DNA from 3 places in the Chryseobacterium pyrolae genome. Region 2 is predicted to be linked to each of the others. Evidence: riboswitches for the same ligand, from Rfam matches in the RefSeq annotation. Region 2 holds a riboswitch; each other region holds the start of a gene.
The links. A riboswitch is a leader RNA that binds a small molecule or an ion and turns the genes downstream of it on or off. The one in region 2 is predicted to bind S-adenosylmethionine.
Positions count from the first base shown of each region.

Region 1 (7,779 bases), on a different contig from region 2:
CAACAAGAGCAAAAGATATATATTTTAATTTTTTCATTGTTTCAAATTTTAAAGGTTTAAAGAGTCGCCTGAAGACCGAAAGTTATCGTTCTCATCGCAGGATATCTGTAATATGTAGTTCCATCCAGTGCCTGTTCCGGATCCATTCCTTTATGTTTGTAGAACGTCAGAAGATTTTCTGCCTGAACATAAATTCTAAACTTTTTCAGGCCCAGTTTTTCAAAATAATCTGAAGGAAGCGTATAGCCCAAACTCACATTTTTAAGTCTTGCATAGGTTCCGGAATATAAAAATCTTGAAGAAGAAGAATTCCAGTTGTTCGTTGTTGTACTTAATGCAGGAACATCCGTGTTCGGGTTTTCCGGAGTCCATCTGTTCAGCATTTCTGCACTCCAGGCACGTCCACCGGAACTTCCGTTAGACATCAAGGACGTATAATCTGTATCCAGGATTTTTCCTCCGATGCTGAACGTCAGTAATCCTGATACATCAAAGTTTTTGTAAGCAATACTTGTGGTAATCCCTCCGGTCACTTTAGGCAAGGCAGATCCCTGGAAAGTTCTTGTAGCTTTTGCATATTCGGAAGTGGTTCCGTCTATTGTATTTCCATTGGCATCCTGATAGATATATCTCCACAAAGGCTTTCCGTTGGAAGGATCTACGCCTTTCCATTCCTGAAGATAAAAATCATATATAGAACCTCCCACATCCAAACGCTTGGTTCCGGTTATAACGGCTCCTTTTGGCAGCTTTGTAATCTTATTGTTTAATGTGCTCAGATTCAGATCTACATTCCATTGGAAATTATCATTTTTGATAGGAGTTGTGAACAATGAAAACTCAAAACCTGTATTCTGTATCGTTCCAACATTAAAAGGGAAATCACTGATTCCTAAAGATGGAGCCACCGGCATATTAAACAAAAGATCCTGACTTTTTCTTTTAAAATATTCGATATTACCTTTCACCCTGTTATTCAGAATGGCAAACTCAAGACCTACGTTTAAATTGAGATTGGTTTCCCACTTAACATCATTCGTCTGTATTTTTTCAAGAACGGTTCCCGGCTCACCCAGATTATTGTAGAATTTGTATAGTTCCTGATAAGCATAATAAAGCGAAGATCCGTTTGGTCTCCGTAATTTATCATTTCCCTGACCACCATAACTTGCACGTAATGTAAGCTGATTGAAGATATTTAAATCCTTGATAAAATCTTCATTCGAGACTTTCCATGAACCTCCCACAGACCAGAATTTCCCCCATCTGTTATCGGCAAAGAACCTTGAAGAACCGTCTGCCCTTCCTGAAACTGATAAAAAGTAGGTATTGTTAAAATCATATTCTGCTCTTCCTAGGAAGCTCAACAGGGAAAACTTGTCACTGTTCCCACTGAAACTCCCCAATAAGGCTGCGGCATCAGGCTCATAATAGTAAGGCAAAGAAAACTGGCTTCTGGAACCTGAAATCGTCTGAAAATCATATTTATAAAATTCCTGACCTCCTAAAATATTGATATGATGCTTCCCGAATTTCTTGTCATACGTCAGAATATTACTGGTCGTATAAGAAAGTGTTCTGCTGTTTGATCTCGTTACAGAACCCCCGATTTCACTTCCTTCACCAATAAGCGGATTCGAGTAATAATGTCCGTTGTAATTCACTAAATCGACAGAAAAACTGGTCTTAAATTTCAGTTCGGGTAGGAAGGTAAATTCTAAAAATCCTTTTCCTGAGAAATTATCTTCTTTATTTTCATTTTTATCCAAAGGCAACGTTGCTGCTGCATTCTGATTTTGCAAAGCACTGGTAGGCCTGTACTTTCCGAAATCATAGATCCTGTTCCCTTCTGCATTCAGCTTGTAGCTTCCATCATCGTTTCTTTCGTAATACGGATAGAACGATGGAACTACTCTTGCAGCCTGAATAATATTGTCCTGTCTGGAATCTGAAGATGGCGGTGCGTTCTGGATACTGTTCGTATAGCTTAAATTCACGCCTGCATTCAACCATTTTTTAACTTCTGAATTGATTTTCAATCTCGTTCCAAATTTTTGAAAACCTGACTCGATGGCAATTCCCTTATCATCTAAGTAGCCCAATGAAAAGAAATAATTGCTTTTCTCACTGCCTCCGCTGATATCAAAATCTACCTGACTTCTGGAAGCCGTTCTTTGAAGAATATCCCGCCAGTCATCATTCCATAAAGGTTTTGCACCGGGAAGAAGTTTTCCGTCCGCCCCTACAGGTTTTGGATAAGCAGCGCCGTAAGGGTTGATTCCAAGGGCATTAACCAGGTTGTCACTTGCCATCTGCCCTGCCTGCTGAGAAGATATCTGAGGAGATTTGTAACCATTCCTCAATGCTTCCCAATACAGCTGAAAATACTGATCTGTACTGACTTGCTTATAATCTTTTACCGCTCTGCTGGAAAATCCCTGGCTGATATTAAAATTAACTCTTGATTCTCCTTTTTTGCCGGATTTCGTTGTAATAATGATGATTCCATTGGCTCCTCTTGAACCGTATAATGAACTTGCCGTAGCATCTTTCAAAACACTGATGGATTCTATATCATTAGGACTGATGGAATTAATGTTTCCGTCAAAAGGAATTCCGTCTACTACGTAAAGAGGATCACTTGAAGCGCTTATGGAACCTACACCTCTTATCCTGATGGAAGCCGTAGATCCCGGTTGCCCCGAAGCACTCACAGCCTGAACCCCTGCAACCTGCCCTTCAAGTGCTTTCGTAATATTGGTAACAGGTCTGTTATTGATCTTATCGCTGGAGATGGTGGCTATTGAACCTGTGTAGCTTGTTCTTTTCGCTTTACCATAAGCTATCACTACCACTTCATCGATTTCTTTTTCTTTGATCGTATCTTTTTTGGGCTTGACTTCCTGTGCGTGTACACTGATCATCCCCAGGAAAAATACAGCGACTGGTGGAAGCCAAATTTTAGAATTAATTAAACCTTTACTAATCATAATCAATTTTATTTATCATATATTAAAAATTAACCCTTTGCAGAAAAGTCAGCAAAGGGCATCGATAAATACGATTAACCAAATGCTTATTTTTCCTTTAAAGGCTGAATGTAACACCTTGCACAGGGGCAGGTTGTCAAGACTTCACAGGGTCAGTTCCCTCCATCTTTCTTTATAAGCCGATCGAAATAGGTCTGCAAAGCTAAAAACAATTAGTCTACAAAACAAGTAGACTTTAATTTTTTTTATGATAGATTTTCAAAAATTAACTTAAATACATTGTAAAAACCACAAAAATAGAGGCTTAAAACCATTATCGATTTCCTTACACATGATAAATATCAGTAAACACAATGGAGAAACTATACCATGAGATTTGATAATAAAAAAATGACGTCAATGACGTCATTTTTCAGATTACTCTGATTATTTTTTATAATTTTCAGCTAAATATTATCTTATTGCCATTACTTTATCTCTATTTTTTTCCATTTCGCTATTGAATTTCTGCTTAATTTAAACTCCTCAGCCACCTTTGTATTACTAAGCTTGTTTTTCTTTTGATATTCTAAAATCTCCATGATCGTCACCCTATCATAAGACCTCATTTTTTGATTAAATAATGAGGTCTCCAGATTTTCACAAGTGAAAATTATTTGATTCAGTTTAATGACATCCAATGTGGATAAAACTTCTTTCTGTAAAATGGAACTACAGGATTGATATTTTTCAGGATACTTTTTAAAAATAAGGTCGGAGTATATTTTTTTATAATTTGGACCTGAGCTTTCCATACATTCTTTTTATTTCTATTTTAAAAACTATTTCATTTTCGTAAAATATAAACATGACCGTTTTTCTCCAGAAGCTTCCCGTTTCCAAAACATATGTCCAAACATTGGATGGATAGAAGTTAAACTCCTGTCCCAGCAGCTTTACAACCTGGGCTTTATCTTGATTTAATAAATAATCAAATTCATATTTCTTCTTCATTCCATCTCATTATACTTACTCATCCATTTATACAGGGTGGTTTTGGGAATTCTATACTCTTCTATGACCTGAAATTTTGTTTTCTGTCCTGTATTAATTAATTCTAAAATAAAATCTACAACCTGTCTGGTATATACATTTTTCCTAAAATTAGGAGGAAAGGTTCCGGTGTTTGATGCTATATGATGGGAGTGGTTTTCAGGAGCAAATAATATAAGATGCTGACAATAAATTCTGAAAAAATCGTATTCGAGGAGTTTACACCACCTGAGAAGAACTTCTGTATCCAGATCTTTGCGGGCATACATTGCATTAATTTCTTCCTCAGTAGCTTTATGAAAACTGCAGATACGGATCATTGAAATTTCCATTTCCTCAACTCTTTCTCTTATGCATTCTCCAATATGAATATTTTTAAAATTAAATTTCATCAGATTCTCCTTCCTGTATTTTTTTAAGATATGATCTTACTTTTAATCTATTGAAAATAGGAAAGAAGAACTTTCCACAGTTCCCCTTTCCAATATTCAATGAATCATTCAATTAATATAATCTCTGAATGGATACGAAAACCTCCAATGTATTATCTAAAGTACTGGAATCATTAGTCGTATTCCCATTCCCTGCACTTGTAAAAGATTTATTATCTATACGCAATGCATAATAGACTCTATACCATTTGTTATCTGCAGTAGTAATGTCAAAAGTAACGGTCTCGTTTCTGCCATAGGTAAGATACACTCCGTCATCAAATTGTGCGTAATTATTGGGAAAGACTAATAAATTGGCACCATGAGAATCTCCTGTGTGGGTAGATACTTCTGAAACCCATACTTTTGCATTGGCAGCTGTAATATTATAAAGACGCGGATCAAAATTGGTATTGGACCCATTCGAATCAAATGCATTAGGCGAAGTGATGAAAGCATCCACTCTGAACGTATTATTAATGATCGGAAGATCGTTAAGAAACTGGCTTAAAAGAAACGACGTGGTCTTACGTGGAATTGAAGAATGATAATATACTAATTCTCCTGGGGCAATAACAGCTCCGGCTCCTACGGTAGCACTACAGGTCTGCCCTCCAATATCTAACGGGAAAGTAGTAAGTGTAGGACTTGAAGCGGTAGGCATTCCTGACACTGTATATGTAAGAATTCCTGATCCGACATTAAAATTTCCGGCAGCCAGCGTTGCGGTAAGCCCGTTGACAGGGCCAATAGCCTGCGCAGCATAAACACCTCCATTTCCTCCTGTATATGGCACACTCATGGTTCCTGTATATGGAGTACCTGCGGTATACGTCCCCGGAGAAAGCGTTACCCCGTTACAGGTAATAGTTCCTAAGGTTCCGGGCGCAAGAGAACCATTACTAAATGTTCTCCACTCTGTACCGTTCCAGAATACATAACCTACATAGCTAAGTCCTGCAGTTCCCAGATTATACACAAGCAGACCTGCCACCGGTGAAGGAATTGTAGCCTGATCAGTCTGAGAAGTCAATGCTACTTTCGGGCCCAGAAGTCCTTTTTTGCTTCCAATAGCAAGCCCGTCTACATTGACGTCCAGAATTGCAGATGCATTAGGTGCAATAGTTCCAATCCCTACACTGCCCACTGAAGTTACCGTAAAATCATTAGATCCTTGTGGAGCGGTTGGAGCTCCTGTTGCAGGATTGTCTTTCAGGCCATCTACGTGTAGAACTCCAAGAGGATTTGCAGTATTAATCCCAACTTGGGAATGCATAAATCCAAAAGCAATAGTTGCCAGTAGTAATATTATTTTTTTCATTTTTTGAATTGTTTTTTTTAGTTAGAAGAAAAAAGGTAAAAGCTTTGTTAGAAAAACTTTTACCCGGTATCATGATTGGTTTAGTTTTTATCCAAGTATGTTTTATGTGGTTCTGATTTTAAGCAACAGATAGAGGCGGAGGCCTGATATAACAATACCGGCCTGATACAAATATTCGTTTGGCGTTGCTGAAAGAATTAATCTTTATTCTTTCCGGAGAGATTTCTAAAAAAGAAGATAGGATAAGAAAGGGATCATCATATTTATACTGCCCGTTTGCTTTTGTAGCCTGAAGTTCACCAAGAAGCAAGGACTGATATTTTCCCTCATGATCTTTGACTGATATTTCTATCTTGTTTTCCCGGATCTTTTTACCATTTGACCGCTCCTTTAAACCATTTTCTTTTTTTACTATTTCCGGTTTTTGTGAAGACTGCTGAATGACGCGTTTATAAGATGCAGTGTCTTTTTTTATAATTTTAATTTGTGAATCAGACAGCGCTTCGGCTCCTGAAATAATGGTTCCATCAAGAATATATATTTCACCATTTTTCGTTTGCTTTTCAAAACTACGGCCGTCAAGTGAGTCATTTTCTTTTCCGGCATGTAAAAATGAAAACATTATAACCATTGCTCCCAAGAAAAATTTCTTTAGTGGAAACAACAAGATTACTTGACGCTTTTTAGGATCCGGAACAAACATTTTGCAAAATTACACCTGCTAATCAATCAAAAAAGAACAGATCAAATGAAAAACAAGAAAATGACTTAAGTTTTACACTAATCTGACAACCAATATTTTAAAACAATGATTTTCCATAAAACACTTAAATAACTCACTTTCCGGAATTAGAAATAATTTTTAAATATGAAAAGAGTAGAAACCGATATAACAACAAGGATTTTAACAAAGTTTCTACACGAGCTCCTCACGAGATTGAATCAGACCTTTATGTTCTAAATTTTAGAAAAGAATAATACATTAAAGAGAGTGAAAACAGATCAATGCTTGTGGAAGTATATAAGAAAATAACCATTTTAAAATAGATTGCCCATATATCTGAGGGGTAATCATAGGCAGGATGTATAGAAATTATTTATCTTTGAATAAATTTTTCACATGAGAATCCTTATCATTAACGGTCCAAATCTTAATTTACTGGGTACAAGAGAACCGGAAGTATACGGTACTGTTTCTATGACTGATTATTTGGACAAGCTGGAAGCTGAATTCTCAGAAGATGAGATCAGCTATTATCAGTCTAATATTGAAGGGGAAATCATCAACAGGCTTCAGGAAGATAATTTTGAAGCTCTGATCATTAATCCCGGAGCATACACCCATTATTCCTATGCTATTGCAGATTGTTTAAAAAACATCCGTAAACCAAAGATTGAAGTTCACATCAGTAATATTTATAAAAGAGAAGAATTTCGCCAGAAGTCTGTAACTGCAGCTAGCACAGATGCTGTATTATCCGGTTTTGGAATGGATGGGTACAGACTTGCTTTATTAAGTTTAAAAGCTTAATTCCATTTTCCACACATCCCACCAATTGACACAGATCTTATGTAATGAGATCATCTGAAGGTATAAAAAATAAAAAGCCTCATCGTTGATGAGGCTTTTGTTGTATTAGATAGTCTGTTGCTGAAGTTGAGGTCCTGAAGAAATTAATTTCTTCCCCTCTTCAGTATCACAGTACTGTTCAAAGTTTTTGATATATCTTGCAGCAAGATCTTTTGCTTTTTCTTCCCATTCTGCAGCGTTGCTGTATGTTTCTCTAGGATCCAGGATACCTTCAGAAACATTCGGAAGCTGTGTAGGAATTTCAAGATTCATGATTGGAACCTGAGTTTTAGGAGCATTTTCGATAGAACCATCAATGATGGAATCAATAATAGCTCTTGTATCTTTCAGAGAAATTCTCTTTCCTGTTCCGTTCCATCCTGTATTCACCAAATAAGCCTTAGCTCCGTGCTCTTTCATTTTCCCGATCAATGT
Region 1 covers NZ_JANZQH010000004.1:107,487-115,265, reverse strand. Annotated here, with positions in the region: gene NZD88_RS10175 (RagB/SusD family nutrient uptake outer membrane protein) at 1-37, opposite strand, end outside; gene NZD88_RS10170 (SusC/RagA family TonB-linked outer membrane protein) at 57-2,990, opposite strand; SAM riboswitch class I at 3,074-3,171, opposite strand; gene NZD88_RS10165 (hypothetical protein) at 3,759-3,983, opposite strand; gene NZD88_RS10160 (transposase) at 3,980-4,414, opposite strand; gene NZD88_RS10155 (hypothetical protein) at 4,527-5,774, opposite strand; gene NZD88_RS10150 (hypothetical protein) at 5,893-6,477, opposite strand; gene NZD88_RS10145 (type II 3-dehydroquinate dehydratase) at 6,895-7,305, shown strand; gene pckA (phosphoenolpyruvate carboxykinase (ATP)) at 7,411-7,779, opposite strand, start outside.
Region 1: it holds a riboswitch for S-adenosylmethionine, as region 2 does, so the genes downstream of both, NZD88_RS10170 (SusC/RagA family TonB-linked outer membrane protein) here and NZD88_RS12040 (TonB-dependent receptor plug domain-containing protein) in region 2, are expected to answer to the same signal.

Region 2 (7,779 bases):
CATTAAGAACATTGAAGTCATTAAGCCTAATTAAGAAAAATCAAATAGATTTTTAAATATTAAAGCAGAGCTTACCTTAATACTTCTTAACCTCTTAAAAAAAACTTAATGGTTCAAAGTATGTAATTTAGAATGAAAAGCGAAGATATTTTTGCAAGATACAGCCGGCAGATATTCATAGAAGAAATCGGGCTGGAAGGACAAAAGAAAATCAAATCGTCCAAAATACTTGTCATTGGGGCAGGAGGCTTGGGGAGCCCTGTTATTCAGTACCTGGCAGCAGCCGGAGTCGGAACTTTAGGCGTGGTAGATTTTGATGAGGTGGAACTTCACAACCTGAACCGCCAGATCATTCACAATGAAAATACAGTTGGAATTTCGAAGATCAAAAGTGCGGAAGCCTTTGTGAAAAATCTTAATAATCAGATTAAATTTACAGGAATTGATAAGAAGATTGACAGCTCAAATGCAGAAGAAATCCTTTCAAAGTATGACATTATTGTAGATGGATCCGATAATTTTGCCACCAGATATCTGATCAATGATACCTGTGTGAAACTTGGAAAACCGCTAGTGTACGGAAGTATATTAGGGTTTTCAGGACAAACTGCTGTATTCAACTATCAAGGAAGCAAAAATCTTAGAGATTTGTTTCCGGAACTACCATTTGACGAAAATTCCCCGGATTGTGACAGTCTCGGAGTGCTGGGAGCGTTGCCGGGAATTGTAGGGAGCATGATGGCTCTGCAGGTTTTAAAGATGATCACCGGGCTTCTCGTATATCCTGATCAGCTTACTCTTATCGATACCCTGAATTGGAGATTCCAGACTATAGATTTTTAAATGATATTGTTTTTAAATAAATGAGGCCGTAAAATTTCTATACGGCCTCATTTTATATGGATCAATTACTAGGGAGTTTGCATGACGCCCGTCTCCTCTTTTTTAGTCTGGTTCAGGATATTAGGATCCTCTTTCGCCAGTTTATTTCTGGTTGGAATTTTATAATTGATGGAAATTCCGAAGTTTCTCGTATCATACTTGCTTCTGATCATCACAGCCTGTCCCTCAGGCGGATTGGAATAGACCTGCATCACCTGTCCGTTGAAGATGTCGTTCGCGAAAACAGAAACCGTAAGACGGTTGTTCATGAATTTTTTCGTCAGGGTGATATCCAGATTATTATTGAACGGTTTATCTGCTGTAAAGTAGAAATAGCCTGCTTTTGGAGTCAGATAGCTATAGTTAGCCGTCAGTTTGATGTCTTTCGGTAAAAGCAACTGGGTCATAATATTGAAGATCCAGAAACCTTTATTGTTTAAATTGTCGATCTCATGCTTCTGATAACCGGCATACAGATACATGAAATTAATTTTATCAGGATTAAAATCAAACTTCATGATCTCGCTCATCGGCTTGCTGAAGATCATAAACGGAATCGGAAGACCCAGGTTGAAGTTGTGAATTTTCATATTGGAAATATTCACCTGCTTGTTGAAAAGGTTCTTACCGTCTTTCATCACGATCTGAGCGACCTGGTCTTTAGCAGAACTTACGCTGTATCCAATAAAAGCATAGTCAAAAGCTGATACTTTTAATTCATAATTATCAAAGATCGTAGGCTGAAGATCCGGGTTACCCGTGACCTGTGTATTCGGGCTGCCAAACGTTACGTTATTCGGGTTCAGGGCAGAAATACTCGGAAGGCTGATCTTTTTGTTGTAGTTCGCTGCAATGTAAACCTGGTTCATCAGGTTGTATTGTACGCTGGCATTAGGAAAAAGCTTAAACTTATTAAATGTTGTAAGATCTCTTTCAAGAACAGCGCCGTCCTTTATTGTTCTTGTAATCCCTGAAATATCATAATTTTCAGCACGGGTGCCTAAAATAAAGTCAAACTTCTTAAGTTTTGCCTGAAATTCAAGATAAGTAGAAGCTGTTTGCCTCTGATATTCTAAATTGGTAAGCCCTTTACTTTCCGTATCATAATCCTGTCTTTCATATAAACCGCCTAAACTCACTTTCCCGCCATCCAGAAGTTTTATCGGTTGAGAATAATCGACCTTGAAATTCGCGATCCTCATATCCGATTTATTATTAAGAACATCATTAATCCCGGCATTACGGAAAAATTGCCCGTTATCAGTATAATTACCTTCCTGGAAAAAATTATCCTGAGCAAACTTACTGTCAGATTTCGTATATCCAAACTGGAAGTCCAGCTTTTGAGACTTGTCGCTGAAACGCTTCTGATACGTCACGACCCCTTCTTGTCTTAGATTGTTGGTATGAGCCACATCCGATGCTTGATAATCAGCTTCCCGATAGGTGATAGGATTAAGGTTGACAAGGATATCGGCAAGCCCTCTACTTGCGGTATAGTTGTCGTTATTGTTGTGGTAAATATCGTAGTTCACCAATAATCTGTCCTGTCCAAGATCAAAAGTAAGACCTGATTTCGCAAAATACCCACGTCCTATTCTGTCGGTATTGTTATGAAGAATTACGTCCTGATCACCGTTCAGCATACTTTCACGGTAATTCTGACCCACATTCAGCTGCCAGCCGAATAGTTTATTTCTTGCATTCAGATTCACAGAATGCGTTGTTCTGCTTCTGAACTTATCGTAGTTGGTAAATGAGTAGTTTCCCGAATAGGTTGCCGTTAAATACTTATTAGCGTTTTTATTCGTAATGATATTCATGATTGCTCCTCCTGAAGTGGCAGGGAATTCTGCTCCCGGCTGCGTAATTACTTCAATTTTTTCTACCGAATTGGCAGGCATTCCTTCAAGGAAAGAATTTAATTCATTGGAGGTAATATTTAGAGGTCTTCCGTTCAGGTACACATCCAGGATTTTACCCTGATACATCATTCCTGCAATATCGGTAGCCACCAATCCGGGAAGTTTTTTAATCCCTTCCAGAACGTTACCGTTATTCAGCTGTGGCTGTTCAGAAAAGTCAAAAATCGTACGATCTGCTTTCTGTTCAACGGCTTTTTTAGTTTTCGTAATAACTACGCCTTCAATTTGCTTTTCCTTCTCTGCATTATTGCTGCTCTTCTCTTGCGAATAGGCAAAAAAAGATCCCAACAGGGATAAAGCTAATATAGTTTTTTTCATAATGTTTTTTACTACTGTTCAGTTAGACGTAAAAAAGAACAATTTGTTACGGTAAAATTTGCGAAAAGTTAAATTTTTAAGCAATTATTTTTTTTATTCCGAAATAATTATATCTTTGCCGTGTAATTATCAAGAATCTCATAGATGGGATAGCAACCTGCAAAAACAAGCAAGGTGCTAAAATAGATAAGCCGGTATGCCCGGAAAAAATGTTTATTCTCTATTTTCTACCCATCTTGACATTTTTGTTTTAAAAATAAAATCAATGTTTAAAGACAAGGGAAACCACAAGACCAATTTAAATTTTCGTTTCTCAGATCATGAAGTGTCCCTTCATTATTCTGACCTCTTTTCATGCCATTTTCACATGCGCATGTGTTGTTGTTTTTAGACTTCTTTAAAAAATAAACCCAACATTCAGGCTTTTCACGGTAACCTTAAAATAAGGTTACGGGAATACTATTGCCAAAAATCAAACAAACAATCAGTAATAAAAAAATAGAAAACACATGCGCAATTTTCAGAAAAAAACAATCATAGCTTCAGCGGCACTCATTTCAGTATTTTACTTTGGACAGTCGGATTCGGCATCATCCAAAAAGATCGATGATGTAGTTATTCTGGGGTCGAGGGGATCCGGAAGATCTCTTACAGAAACTCCGGTTCCGGTAGATATCATCAATATCTCAAAAATCTTAAGACAAAGTCCTGTTAATAATATAAGTCAGGCCCTCAACTATGTGGTGCCTTCATTTTCTTCTACCTCACATACGGTCAATGACGGAACCGATTTTGTAGATCCTGCCCTTCTCAGAGGACTGGGTCCGGATCAGGTTCTGGTCCTGCTTAATGGAAAAAGAAGATATCAGTCTTCTCTTATCAATGTTACATTGACTCCCGGGAGAGGCTCGGTAGGGACGGACCTTAATGCTATTCCTGCATTTGCCCTGGAGAAAATTGAAGTACTAAGAGACGGAGCTTCTGCACAATACGGCTCTGATGCCATTGCCGGAGTCGTGAATTTGGGTCTTAAAAGAAGGTTGGGACTGTCAGGACAGGTTTTCCTTGGGGGATACGCTTCTCCGGTCGCCAATAATTTTTCCGCAGGAATAGACGGACAGACCATTTCAGCCGATCTGAACTATGGAGCGAAAATTGGTGAGAAAGGCTTCATTAATGTAACAGGATCCGTACAATACCGTGATCCGTATTCAAGAGCGGGTGTACGAGAAGGTAATATTTATAATGCTTATAATGCTATTAATTACCGGGCATTACAGGATGGAGTGAATATCGATGGACTGTATAAAAACATTACCAATACTTTCAACAGTCAACAGATCATCAATACCGTCAAGCAGTATGCCTCTCAGGTTGGTTATTTTTCACAGGATTTTAAGAATCAAATATCAGGAGCCAACAGCATTGCTGCATTGCAGGGTTTACTAGGAAAAGACTTTACGGACCAGGAGCTTACTTACAGAGGGTTGGAGAGAAAGGATTTCAGTCTGAGGGCAGGACAGTCCAAGCTGCAGTCAGGACAGCTTTTTTTCAATTCTGAAATTCCGGTGAATGAAGACTGGAAAGTCTATTCCTTTGGAGGGTATAGTTATCGTTTGGGAAATGCCGGAGGATTTTACCGTCTTCCCAACACAGAAAGGAATATCAATGCCATTACTCCCAATGGATATTTGCCGCAGATTGAAGCCAATGTGAATGATTATTCCTTAGCCGGAGGGATCAAAGGGAAATGGAACGGCTGGAATGTAGATTTGAGCAATACTTTCGGGAAGAATGCTTTTAATTTCGGGGTCGTCAATACATTTAATGCCTCTCTGGGAGACAGCTCACCCAGAACTTTTAAAGCAGGAGGTTCTGAATTTTTACAAAATACCCTGAATCTGGATTTCTCAAAAAAATATGATGTCCTTCACGGCCTGAACGTAGCCTTCGGAGGAGAATACCGTTATGAAAACTATAAAGTGAATGCAGGAAATGAAAACTCTTATGTTTCCTATGATATTTTTGGACGTGTAGTGACTGGTGCTACTCCTGACAATGAAAAAGCGACTGACTTTTTTGGAGTTACAAGACCTGCGGGATCACAGGTGTTTCCAGGTTTCAGTCCGGATAATGCAGCTTCAGGAAGCAGAAACAGTGTTGCAGCATATGCTGATGTGGAAATTGAGCCGACTGATTGGTGGTTGGTAGAAGGAGCGGTACGGTACGAAAACTATTCCGACTTTGGTTCTACCTTTAATTATAAAGTAGCCACGAATGTAAAACTGGCTAAAAATTTTAACTGGAGAGGAGCGGTTTCCACAGGATTCAGGGCGCCTTCTTTAGCACAGATTTACTACAGCTCCACGTCTACATTGATCCAGCAGGGAAAAACAACACAAGTCGGGACTTTTAGAAATAATTCTGAAGCAGCTCAGGCCTTAGGAATTCCAAAATTGAAGCAGGAAACTTCACAGTCTTACAGTACGGGGATTACCTGGAAGATTCCAGCTTTAAGTCTGGTCTTTACAGCAGATGCCTATCTGATCAAGATTAAAGATAGAGTAGTGCTTACCGATTTATTTTTCCGTCCAGACAAGATTAACAACCCTGATGATCAGGTATTGCAAAGTGCTTTTGATATCGCGCGAGCCAGTGCTGCGAATTTCTTTGCCAATGCGGTAGATTCCCAAACCAAAGGATTGGATATCACCATCTCTCAGAATTCAAGGATTTCGGAGGGAATATCTCTGGAAAATAATCTGGGGCTTAACCTGAATCAGACCAAAAGGATTGGTGATATTCATGCCTCTCCTAAACTGGTAAGCCAGATCGATAATTATTTCTCTGAACCGAACAGAGTCTATTTTGAAGAAGCTGTACCGCACATAAAAGCAACCCTTGCTAATACCCTGAAATTCTCTGCACTTACGGTTGCTCTTAGAAATTCCTACTTTGGAAAAGTGACAGATGCTGATGTGCTGGATGCCAATTTTGACGGAGTTACAGAAAGTAGAGAGCATTTTGTTTTAAATGACCGTATTGTGACCGATCTTTCTGTAGGATATGATTTTAACAAGAATATTTCGGTGACGGTAGGAAGCAATAACATATTCAATATACTGCCTTCCAAAAGCCCAAATATAAGTTCATTGACTGCTGATAACCAGTTTGTGTATTCCAGACAGGTTTCTCAATACGGGATAGGAGGACGTTTCGTTTTCGCGAGAGTAGAATTTAAATTTTAAAAAATAAATAAGATAAAGCAAAAAAAAACAGAGATTCATTCTCTGTTTTTTTGTTTGGATGAATAACAAAAGGGATCAATTACAAAACTTGGAAATGGATAGAGATCAAATAATTTTAAAATTTCACGCAGATTAATCAGATGATGCAGATTTTTACTTTTGCTCGTTCATCTGTGAGAGAAAAAATTCAAACCATTAAGATTCTGTTAAGCTTTTAAGAATATTTAGTTTTAGCTTCGCTTTAAGACCTACAACTTAAAAAATCATTTGATTTTTTCTTAACTAACCTTACATCCTTCATTGATCTTAATGTTTAAAAAAAGCGTGAATTGAGAATCTGTTCCATCAGCCAGATCTGCGAGAGCCCATCATTATAAACACTCTCTTGTGGTCTAAAAAAAGGTCGGGACTGAGCCAACGAAAACAATTACTGTGCTCTTTCCAATTTTCTATTAAAAAACAAATAGAGTGACCAAAGGATCACTCTATTCTATATAATTATTGTTTATTATTTCCCGTTACTATTGATTAATAAAAGAAACCAATATTTTTGAAACATTATCACATTACCTAATTCCAAAGGATAATAACTATTGCAATTTAAAAATATTAATAATTCTTTCTTGGAACGACCATAAACATTAAAATTACAGTTAATATAAATAATATAAGTAATACTAAATATCCTTTGTAGCTTTCTTTAAATTCATACTCTAAAAACCTTTCATTTTTAATAAAGAAATAGTAGACCAAAGCCATTACAATTGGAATCATTAAGAAAAAAATATACTTATGGTATATATGCAAATAGTTACCCAGGCAAACATTATCAATACTTGAAGTATTCAGATTAATAAAAATAGAAACAACTACGACCAACCAAAATTTCTCTGTTCCTCTATCTTTATATTTAAATTTGTCCATTCTTTTATATAAACAATCTAAATGGAAAATTAAATAATCTATAAATTTAATCATATAATATTATTTTTTTTGAGGACCTAATCCCATATCATTGAAAATACTTCTACCTGTTACAGCTTGATAGCCACCTGTAACAACTCCATACACTAGACCAGCTCCAATTGTCCAAGGTGTAGGAATTAGTCCTACTCCGGTCATCATGTGATTCATTATTCTTTCAGTTTCTCCTATCTGGCCATCTGCATATTGAAGTTCTGTGGCAACAACAGAAACAGCAGCTAAACCATATCCTCCATACTTTGCTACTTTACTTAAGGTTGCAGCCGTAGTTGGCTTTAATTTAATGCCTGCCATAGTTGTGATCCTATAGGGTTTTGCAGCATCGTCTAACATTGTATAATTTACAGAATAGTCGGGTCTTAAAGCCTTACTTAAAGAATATGCTCCAAAACGAGCAACAGATTCACTTGCAATTAAATGTC
Region 2 covers NZ_JANZQH010000005.1:115,106-122,884, reverse strand. Annotated here, with positions in the region: gene NZD88_RS12050 (HesA/MoeB/ThiF family protein) at 133-843, shown strand; gene NZD88_RS12045 (outer membrane beta-barrel family protein) at 912-3,125, opposite strand; SAM-I-IV-variant riboswitch at 3,247-3,345, shown strand; gene NZD88_RS12040 (TonB-dependent receptor plug domain-containing protein) at 3,635-6,373, shown strand; gene NZD88_RS21315 (RHS repeat domain-containing protein) at 7,358-7,779, opposite strand, start outside.

Region 3 (7,779 bases), on a different contig from region 2:
TTCTGCGGGGAAACCAATTTGATTAACCAAAATATCATACGACCGTTTTGAAATTTCAACTCTTCTATCAAAATTGTCTGCCTGACCTTCTTCATCAAAGGCCATTACGATCACTGCGGCACCGTATCTTTTGACGGCTTTTGCCTGTTTGATAAATTCTTCTTCCCCTCCTTTTAAGCTGATGGAGTTCACCACACATTTCCCCTGTGCAACCTGAAGTCCAGCTTCCAGAATCTCCCATTTGGAAGAGTCTATCATGACCGGAATTCTTGCGATATCCGGTTCTGAAGCTATTAAATTCAGGAATTTGATCATCGATGCTTTTCCATCGATCAATCCGTCATCAAAATTGACATCAAGGATCTGGGCACCTCCATCTACCTGATTCCGGGCAATATCGAGTGCTTCAGAGAATTTCTCCTCTTTTATCAGTCTTAAAAACTTTTTGGACCCGGCAACATTAGTCCTTTCACCAACATTGATGAAATTACTTTCCGGTGTTATGATAAGAGGCTCAAGGCCTGATAATCTTAAATATTTCATTAATTTTTTATTCTGCTAAATTATAATAGGCACTGTCCGCATTCGGTCTCGGCAGATCTATAGCTCTGCTTAAAGTTGTCAACAGCGGAAACGTTTTATAAGCCAGCTTCTATTTGTTGTTTTAATAAAAACTACCTGATCACACAAATTCTTTTGCTTTTCTTGGCGGATATTGCGCCACCAAATCCGAAATTGCTTTGATATGATCGGGAGTTGTACCACAGCATCCACCAATAATATTGATTAATTTTTTCTCAACATATTCCTTGATCTGTCTTGCCATATCTTCCGGTGTCTCGTCATATTTCCCGAAAGCATTGGGAAGTCCGGCATTTGGATAAGCAGACACATAGAATTCTGAGTTATGGGCCAAAGTTTCCAGATATGGCGTGAGCTGATCTGCTCCTAAAGCACAGTTAAATCCTACGCTTAACAAGTTCAGGTGGGAAATTGAGATCAGGAACGCTTCGGCAGTTTGCCCGCTCAATGTTCTTCCAGAAGCATCTGTAATCGTCCCGGAAACCATGATCGGAATTTCTATATTTCTTTCTTCCTGAAGTTCATCAATGGCAAACAATGCAGCTTTAGCATTCAGGGTATCGAAAATGGTTTCTACCAAAAGGATATCTGAGCCCCCATCCAGCAAAGCTTCACACTGTTGTTTGTATGCTATTCTTAATTCGTCAAAAGTAATTGCTCTGTAGCCGGGATCGTTAACATCCGGACTTAAACTCGCCGTTCTGTTGGTAGGGCCTATGGAACCTGCTACAAACCTTGGCTTATCAGGATTTTGAGCAGTAAATTCATCACAGACTTTTCTGGCAATTTTCGCTGATTCATAGTTCAGTTCATACACGAGTTCTTCCATGTGGTAGTCTGCCATCGCAATGGTAGTTCCCGAGAATGTGTTGGTTTCTATGATATCTGCTCCGGCTTCAAGGTACTTTCTATGAACTTCTTCGATAGCTTGTGGCTGGGTAAGAGAAAGAAGGTCATTATTTCCCTTCACGGAATGTTCCCAGTCTTTGAAACGTTCTCCACGATAGTCTTCCTCCTCGAATTTATAACGCTGAAGCATGGTTCCCATAGCGCCATCCAGAACAAGAATTCTTTTTTCCAGTTGAGCATTAAGAGATAAAAGTTGAGCGTCTTGTCTACTATTTTTCATGTTCTATTTTCTTATAATAATTGGTAAATCCGCTGATTAGCTTTTTACATAAAAGGATTTTTGAGGTTACCTTCTCAAAATCCTTCTTCGAGATATAGTTCTGGTCTAAGGAACCATAAAGCTGAGTTTCCAGTTCATACAAAGATCCTCCTGCAATATGCAGAAACTGCAATGTATCTTCTGAGGTCTGGCTTTTGCATCCTTCAGCAATATTTGATGGAACTGAAGTAACGGCTCTTCTGATATGGCCGGTCAAATCAGACCATTCTTTCTTGGGATTCTTTTGGATGAAACTGTCTAACAGAACCACCAATTTTCTGCCTTCATTCCAAACCTCAAGTTGTGTATAATCTCTGCTCATAGGTATAAACTTTAACTATTAATTCTCAATTAATCTAAAGCCTGCTTCAGATCAGCAATGATATCATCTATATGTTCCAAACCTACTGAACAACGTACAAGCCCTGCCGTAATTCCCACTTCATTTCTTTCTTCCTCAGTCAGTTTTGAATGGGTCGTTGATGCAGGGTGTGTTACGATAGTTCTTGTATCTCCCAAATTGGCAGAAAGTGAACACATTTTTATTTTATCCAGGAAATTTCTTCCGCCTTCTATTCCACCTTTGATTTCGAATGCAACAATGTTACCTCCCAATTTCATTTGCTTTTTAGCTACTTCATAGCTCGGATGGGATTTTAAGAACGGATATTTAGTCAGCTCTACATTTGGGTGACTTTCTAAAAACTCTGCAACCTTCAATGCATTTTCACAATGCTTTTCAACACGGATAGCCAATGTCTCAAGACTTCTTGACAATACCCATGCGTTGAATGGTGACATAGCAGGTCCCGTATTTCTTGCAAAAAGATAGATTTCTCTGATCAGATCAGCTTTTCCTACAGCTACGCCTCCTAATACTCTCCCTTGTCCGTCAATAAGTTTCGTGGCAGAATGTACAACAACATCTGCACCATATTTAATAGGTTGTTGTAAGTAAGGTGTTGCAAAACAGTTGTCTACAACAAATATCAGATTGTGTTTTTTCGCAATTTTTCCAAAAAACTCAAGATCCAGAATTTCAATAGCCGGATTGGTAGGCGTTTCAAGGTATAAGATCTTGGTATTGGGTTTAATGTATTGTTCAACGTTTTCGGCATCTTCGGCTTTGAAATAGGTGGTTTCGATATTCCATTTCGGGAAATACTTCGTAAACAAAGTATGGGTAGATCCGAAAACTGACTGGCAGCTTACGATATGATCGCCCGCATCCAGTAAAGTGGCAAATGTGGAATAAATAGCCGCCATTCCGGTTGCAAATGCATATCCTGCTTCTGCACCTTCCATTTTAACGATCTTATCTGTGAATTCTGTCACATTCGGATTTGAAAAACGGCTGTACAGGTTTTTAGATTTTTCTTCAGCAAAACTTGCTCTCATATCTTCTGCATCCTCAAAAATAAAACTGGATGTAAGATATAAAGGCGTAGAATGTTCGTCAAACTGAGTTCTTTCAGTTTGGGTTCTTATTGCGGAGGTTTCAAAATTTTCCATATAGTTTAATTATCAATGTACCAATGAATCAATATAACAATGTACCAATGATTGCTAGACTGTTACATTGCTATATTGTTACATTATTAATATTATTTAGTTTCACTTACTCTTAAAATATCACCGAAAACTCCTCTTGCAGTTACCTGAGCTCCGGCACCGGCTCCCATGATTACAATCGGGTTTTCTCCATAGCTTTCTGTATAAATCTCAAAGATAGAATCTGACCCTTTAAGCTGCCCTAAAGCAGAACTTCCCGGTACAGAAACCAATTTCACATCAAGCTGACCTTTGTCTTTCTGAAGGTCTCCGTGAAGGTCTCCTACATAACGAAGCACGTGTCCAGGCTCTTGCCCTTCTTTGATTTTCTGGTATTCTTCATCCAGCTCATCCAGCCTTGAGATAAATTCATTTTTATCTACTGATAAAAGATTTTCCGGAATTAAATTTTGGATATCGATATCCTGGAATTCATTGATCAGGTCTAGTTCTCTGGCCAGGATCAACAGTTTTCTTGCCACATCATTTCCCGAAAGGTCTTCCCGAGGATCAGGTTCTGTATACCCTTTTTCCATTGCTTCTCCGATGATGGTTGAAAACTTATCGTTTCTCACAGAGAAGTTATTAAAGATATAGCTCAATGAACCGGAGAATACCCCTTTGATCCTTGTGATATTTTCTCCTGAAAGATGTAATAATTTTATGGTGTCAATTAGCGGAAGCCCCGCCCCTACATTGGTTTCATACAGGTATCGTCTGTTGTTTTTACTCAACGTATATCTTAGTTTACGATATTCCTCGATGGGAAGTGTATTGAAAATTTTGTTAGAAGAAACCAGGTCAAACCCATTTTCAGCCAGGGCGTGATAGTTTTTTACAAAATCTTTGCTCGCTGTATTATCTACGACGATCAGGTTTTCCAGCTGATTTTCTTTGGAAAAGTTGATCAGTTCTTCAACATTTGATGGATGTTGTGCTGTTAAAACCTCATCATTCCAATCTGCATTAAAACCTTTTTTATTGAAAGCAATTTTTCTGGAATTGGCTACTGCTACTACTTTAAGGTCAATTTTCTTACGTCTTCTGATTTCTTCAGAAGATTGTAAGACCTGTTCTATTAAAGTCTTTCCAACATTTCCATGACCGATAATTGCTAAATGAACGGTTTTTGGTTTTTTGAAAATTTCAGATTCAATAACATTTTTCGTTTTCTCATCCTGTGACGAGGTCACTACAATATTCACTCTGTTTTCTCCTGCAACCTGGTTTAAAAGAAGGGGAAAAACATTATTTCTGGCCAGTTCTCCCAAAACTTTATTGAAATCTTCCGCTACAAATCCAAGTACGGAAACATTATTGATGCTATAGATTTGTGAAACTTTTCCTGATTTTCTTTCTTCTTCAAATTCATCAATAAGACAAGCAACTGCTTTTTCTGCATCTGCCTCATTGACCAGAATAGAAAGCCCATTTTCAATGGCCTGCTGGGAGATCACCCCTACACTGATTCGCGCTAAGGTAAGCGCCTTAAAAATTCTCCCGTCGATCCCGATTTCACCCAGGAAATCTTCTCCTTCAAATTTGATGATTGATCTGTTTTTTAAAAACTTGATTTCGTTCGCATTTCTCATCTGTTCCTAATTTTTTGTTTGTCATTGTCAGATAAAATTTCGCTTTCGCGCCATTCCATTCTAAAAATATTATGTATGATATTATTTAATTGTTCGTATTCCATTAAGAAGGCATCATGCCCGTGAATTGACTGTATTTCATGATAGAAAACATCTTTCTTTTTCTCTTTCAGGTGCTCAAAGCACATTCGGATTTCTGAAGCTGGAAAGAATAAATCGGTATCTACAGCGATCAGGTGCATTCGTGCTCCTATTTTCTCCAGTTTAGAATTGTCCGTATTGATATTCATCAGCAGGTGATTCATCAGCTTGTATGAATTCAAACTAAACCTTTCGTTTAATGAATTCCCGTGATAAATGAGCCAATCTTCTGACTCTAAGCGCTGATTTTCATGATGATATCTGTTTTGAAACCTGTTGTTTAAGGACTGTGGAGTTCTGTAACACAGCATAGCGTGAATTCTTGCTTTCTGCAAGGGTTCATCGTTTCCGTTCAGCAGAAATTTCTGAACCAGACACTGGGCGTGAAGCCAGTCATGAGTTTTAAGATCGCAGGCAATGGGGATAAATATCTCAGCGAGTTGTGGCTGCTTGGCAAGCATTTCCCAGGCAATTCCTCCTCCGAGAGAACCTCCAATAATGGCATATAAGTTTTTGATATGTAAAGCTTCAAGACCTTTCAAAAATATTTCTGCAATATCTGAAGGGGTGAAGTCTTCGTATTCGTCAATTAAAAAATGATCATATCCGTTTCCGGGGATATTGAAACAGAGAACGGTGTATGTATTCGTATCGATTGTCTTATTTTCACCGATCAATTGTTTCCACCATCCTTTTTCTCCGGAAACATTCGAATTTCCGGTCAACGCATGATTGACCAATATAATGGGTGCTGTAAACAGGTCTTTCCCGAAGATCTGATAGCTCAACGGGATATGGTATTCCTTTTGGGAATAAGTCTGATACGAAAGATTAATATAGTTTAGTTCTGTTTTCAATTCTATTATTATTTTAATACAATTGAAAATGCCACAGGAAATGGCTGAAAAGAACTTCAGTAAGTTATCTGTCCAAAATAAATTGGTAGAACGTAGCACCTTCTTTGCTTGCACAAAGGGTTGCTAAGGTTTCATAGGGTCTAATCCCTCAACCTTTCTTGATAACATTTTCAATATTTGAATGAACGCTCTGCAAAGATATGTCTTTCTTTCTAATTTTTCAAGAAAAAATATTTAATATTAAAAAATCCTGTAATGATAAGTGTTTCAAGGCTATGTTAAGAATTCTTCAGATGAAAGGAATTGGAATTATTTTTCAAAAAAACTACCTTCGTATTGAAAAAAGTGATGAAATATGATTGTTGAGAAAGAAAGATTACAAGATTCCAAATGGAAAAACTGGGGTCCATACGTAAGCAACCGGCAATGGGGAAATGTACGTGAAGACTACAGCCCGAACGGAAATGCATGGCATTACGCTAACCATAATAACGCAGAAAGCTACGCCTACAGATGGGGAGAAGAAGGCATAGCCGGGATTTCCGATGTAAAGCAGATCTTCTGTTTTGCGTTTTCATTCTGGAACAAAAAAGATAAAATAGTAAAAGAACGTTTCTTCGGTCTGAGCAACCCTCAGGGTAACCACGGAGAGGATATCAAGGAGATTTTTTATTACCTGGACAATACACCCACCCATAGCTATATGAAAATGGTGTATAAATATCCAATCAATGCATTCCCATATGACGATCTTGTTGCTGAAAACGGAAGACGCAGCAAACAGGAACCTGAATACGAGATTTTTGATACCGGAATTTTTGACAATGATGACTATTTCGATATTTTCATTGAATACTGTAAAGCCGATCACAATGATATTCTGGCCAGAGTAACGGTTCACAACAGAAGTAAGCAGGATGCTCCTATCGTTATAGCTCCTACTGCATGGTTCAGAAATAACTGGAAATGGGGCTACAACACCTATAAAGGACAGATGAATGCTTCTTACGACGGATGCATCGATATTAACCATGACAGCATTTCAATCAAAAAGCTCTATTCGAGAAACCTGGCTGCGAAAAGTGCTTTCTGTGAAAATGAGACCAATGCACCAAAGTTATATGGGGCCCCCTATACCGGGAATACTTATTTTAAGGATGGAATCAATGATCATATCGTTTACGGAAGTAATACGGTAAATGCTGAAAAAAGAGGGAGCAAAGCTTCTTTTATAATTGATGAAATCATTGAAGCAGGACAATCTAAGACTTTTGATTTCAGATTATGTCCTAATGAGACGGATGAACCGTTTAATCAATTTGACGAGGTCTTTACTACAAGAATTGCTGAAACCAACGAATTTTATCAGGAGGTTCAGAGTGAAACGACAAACGAGGATGAAACAAATGTCCAGCGGCAGGCTTTTGCAGGACTGCTTTGGAATAAACAATTCTATCATTATAATGTCGGGAAATGGCTGAAAGGCGATCCGAATCATAATGCGCCAAGAAACTTCAATGATTATGTAAGAAATACGGAATGGAATCATCTTCACAATAAGGATATTATATCTATGCCTGACAAATGGGAGTATCCATGGTATGCAACCTGGGATCTGGCGTTTCACTGCGTTCCTTTTTCTATCATTGATGCTGAATTTGCCAAGGGACAACTTCTTCTTTTAACCAAGGAATGGTATATGCACCCGAATGGACAGCTTCCTGCTTATGAATGGAACCTGAGCGATGTGAATCCGCCGGTACATGCATGGTCCTGCTTCAGGGTTTTTAAAATTGATGAAAAGCAAAACGGTAAACCCGATCTTTTATTTCTTGAAAAGGTTTTCCAGAAACTTCTCCTGAATTTCACCTGGTGGGTCAACCGGAAG
Region 3 covers NZ_JANZQH010000004.1:252,033-259,811, reverse strand. Annotated here, with positions in the region: gene metH (methionine synthase) at 1-543, opposite strand, end outside; gene NZD88_RS10915 (homocysteine S-methyltransferase family protein) at 683-1,711, opposite strand; gene NZD88_RS10910 (four helix bundle protein) at 1,701-2,072, opposite strand; gene NZD88_RS10905 (O-succinylhomoserine sulfhydrylase) at 2,102-3,262, opposite strand; gene NZD88_RS10900 (ACT domain-containing protein) at 3,355-4,893, opposite strand; gene NZD88_RS10895 (alpha/beta fold hydrolase) at 4,890-5,891, opposite strand; SAM riboswitch class I at 5,953-6,059, opposite strand; gene NZD88_RS10890 (MGH1-like glycoside hydrolase domain-containing protein) at 6,247-7,779, shown strand, end outside.
Region 3: it holds a riboswitch for S-adenosylmethionine, as region 2 does, so the genes downstream of both, NZD88_RS10895 (alpha/beta fold hydrolase) here and NZD88_RS12040 (TonB-dependent receptor plug domain-containing protein) in region 2, are expected to answer to the same signal.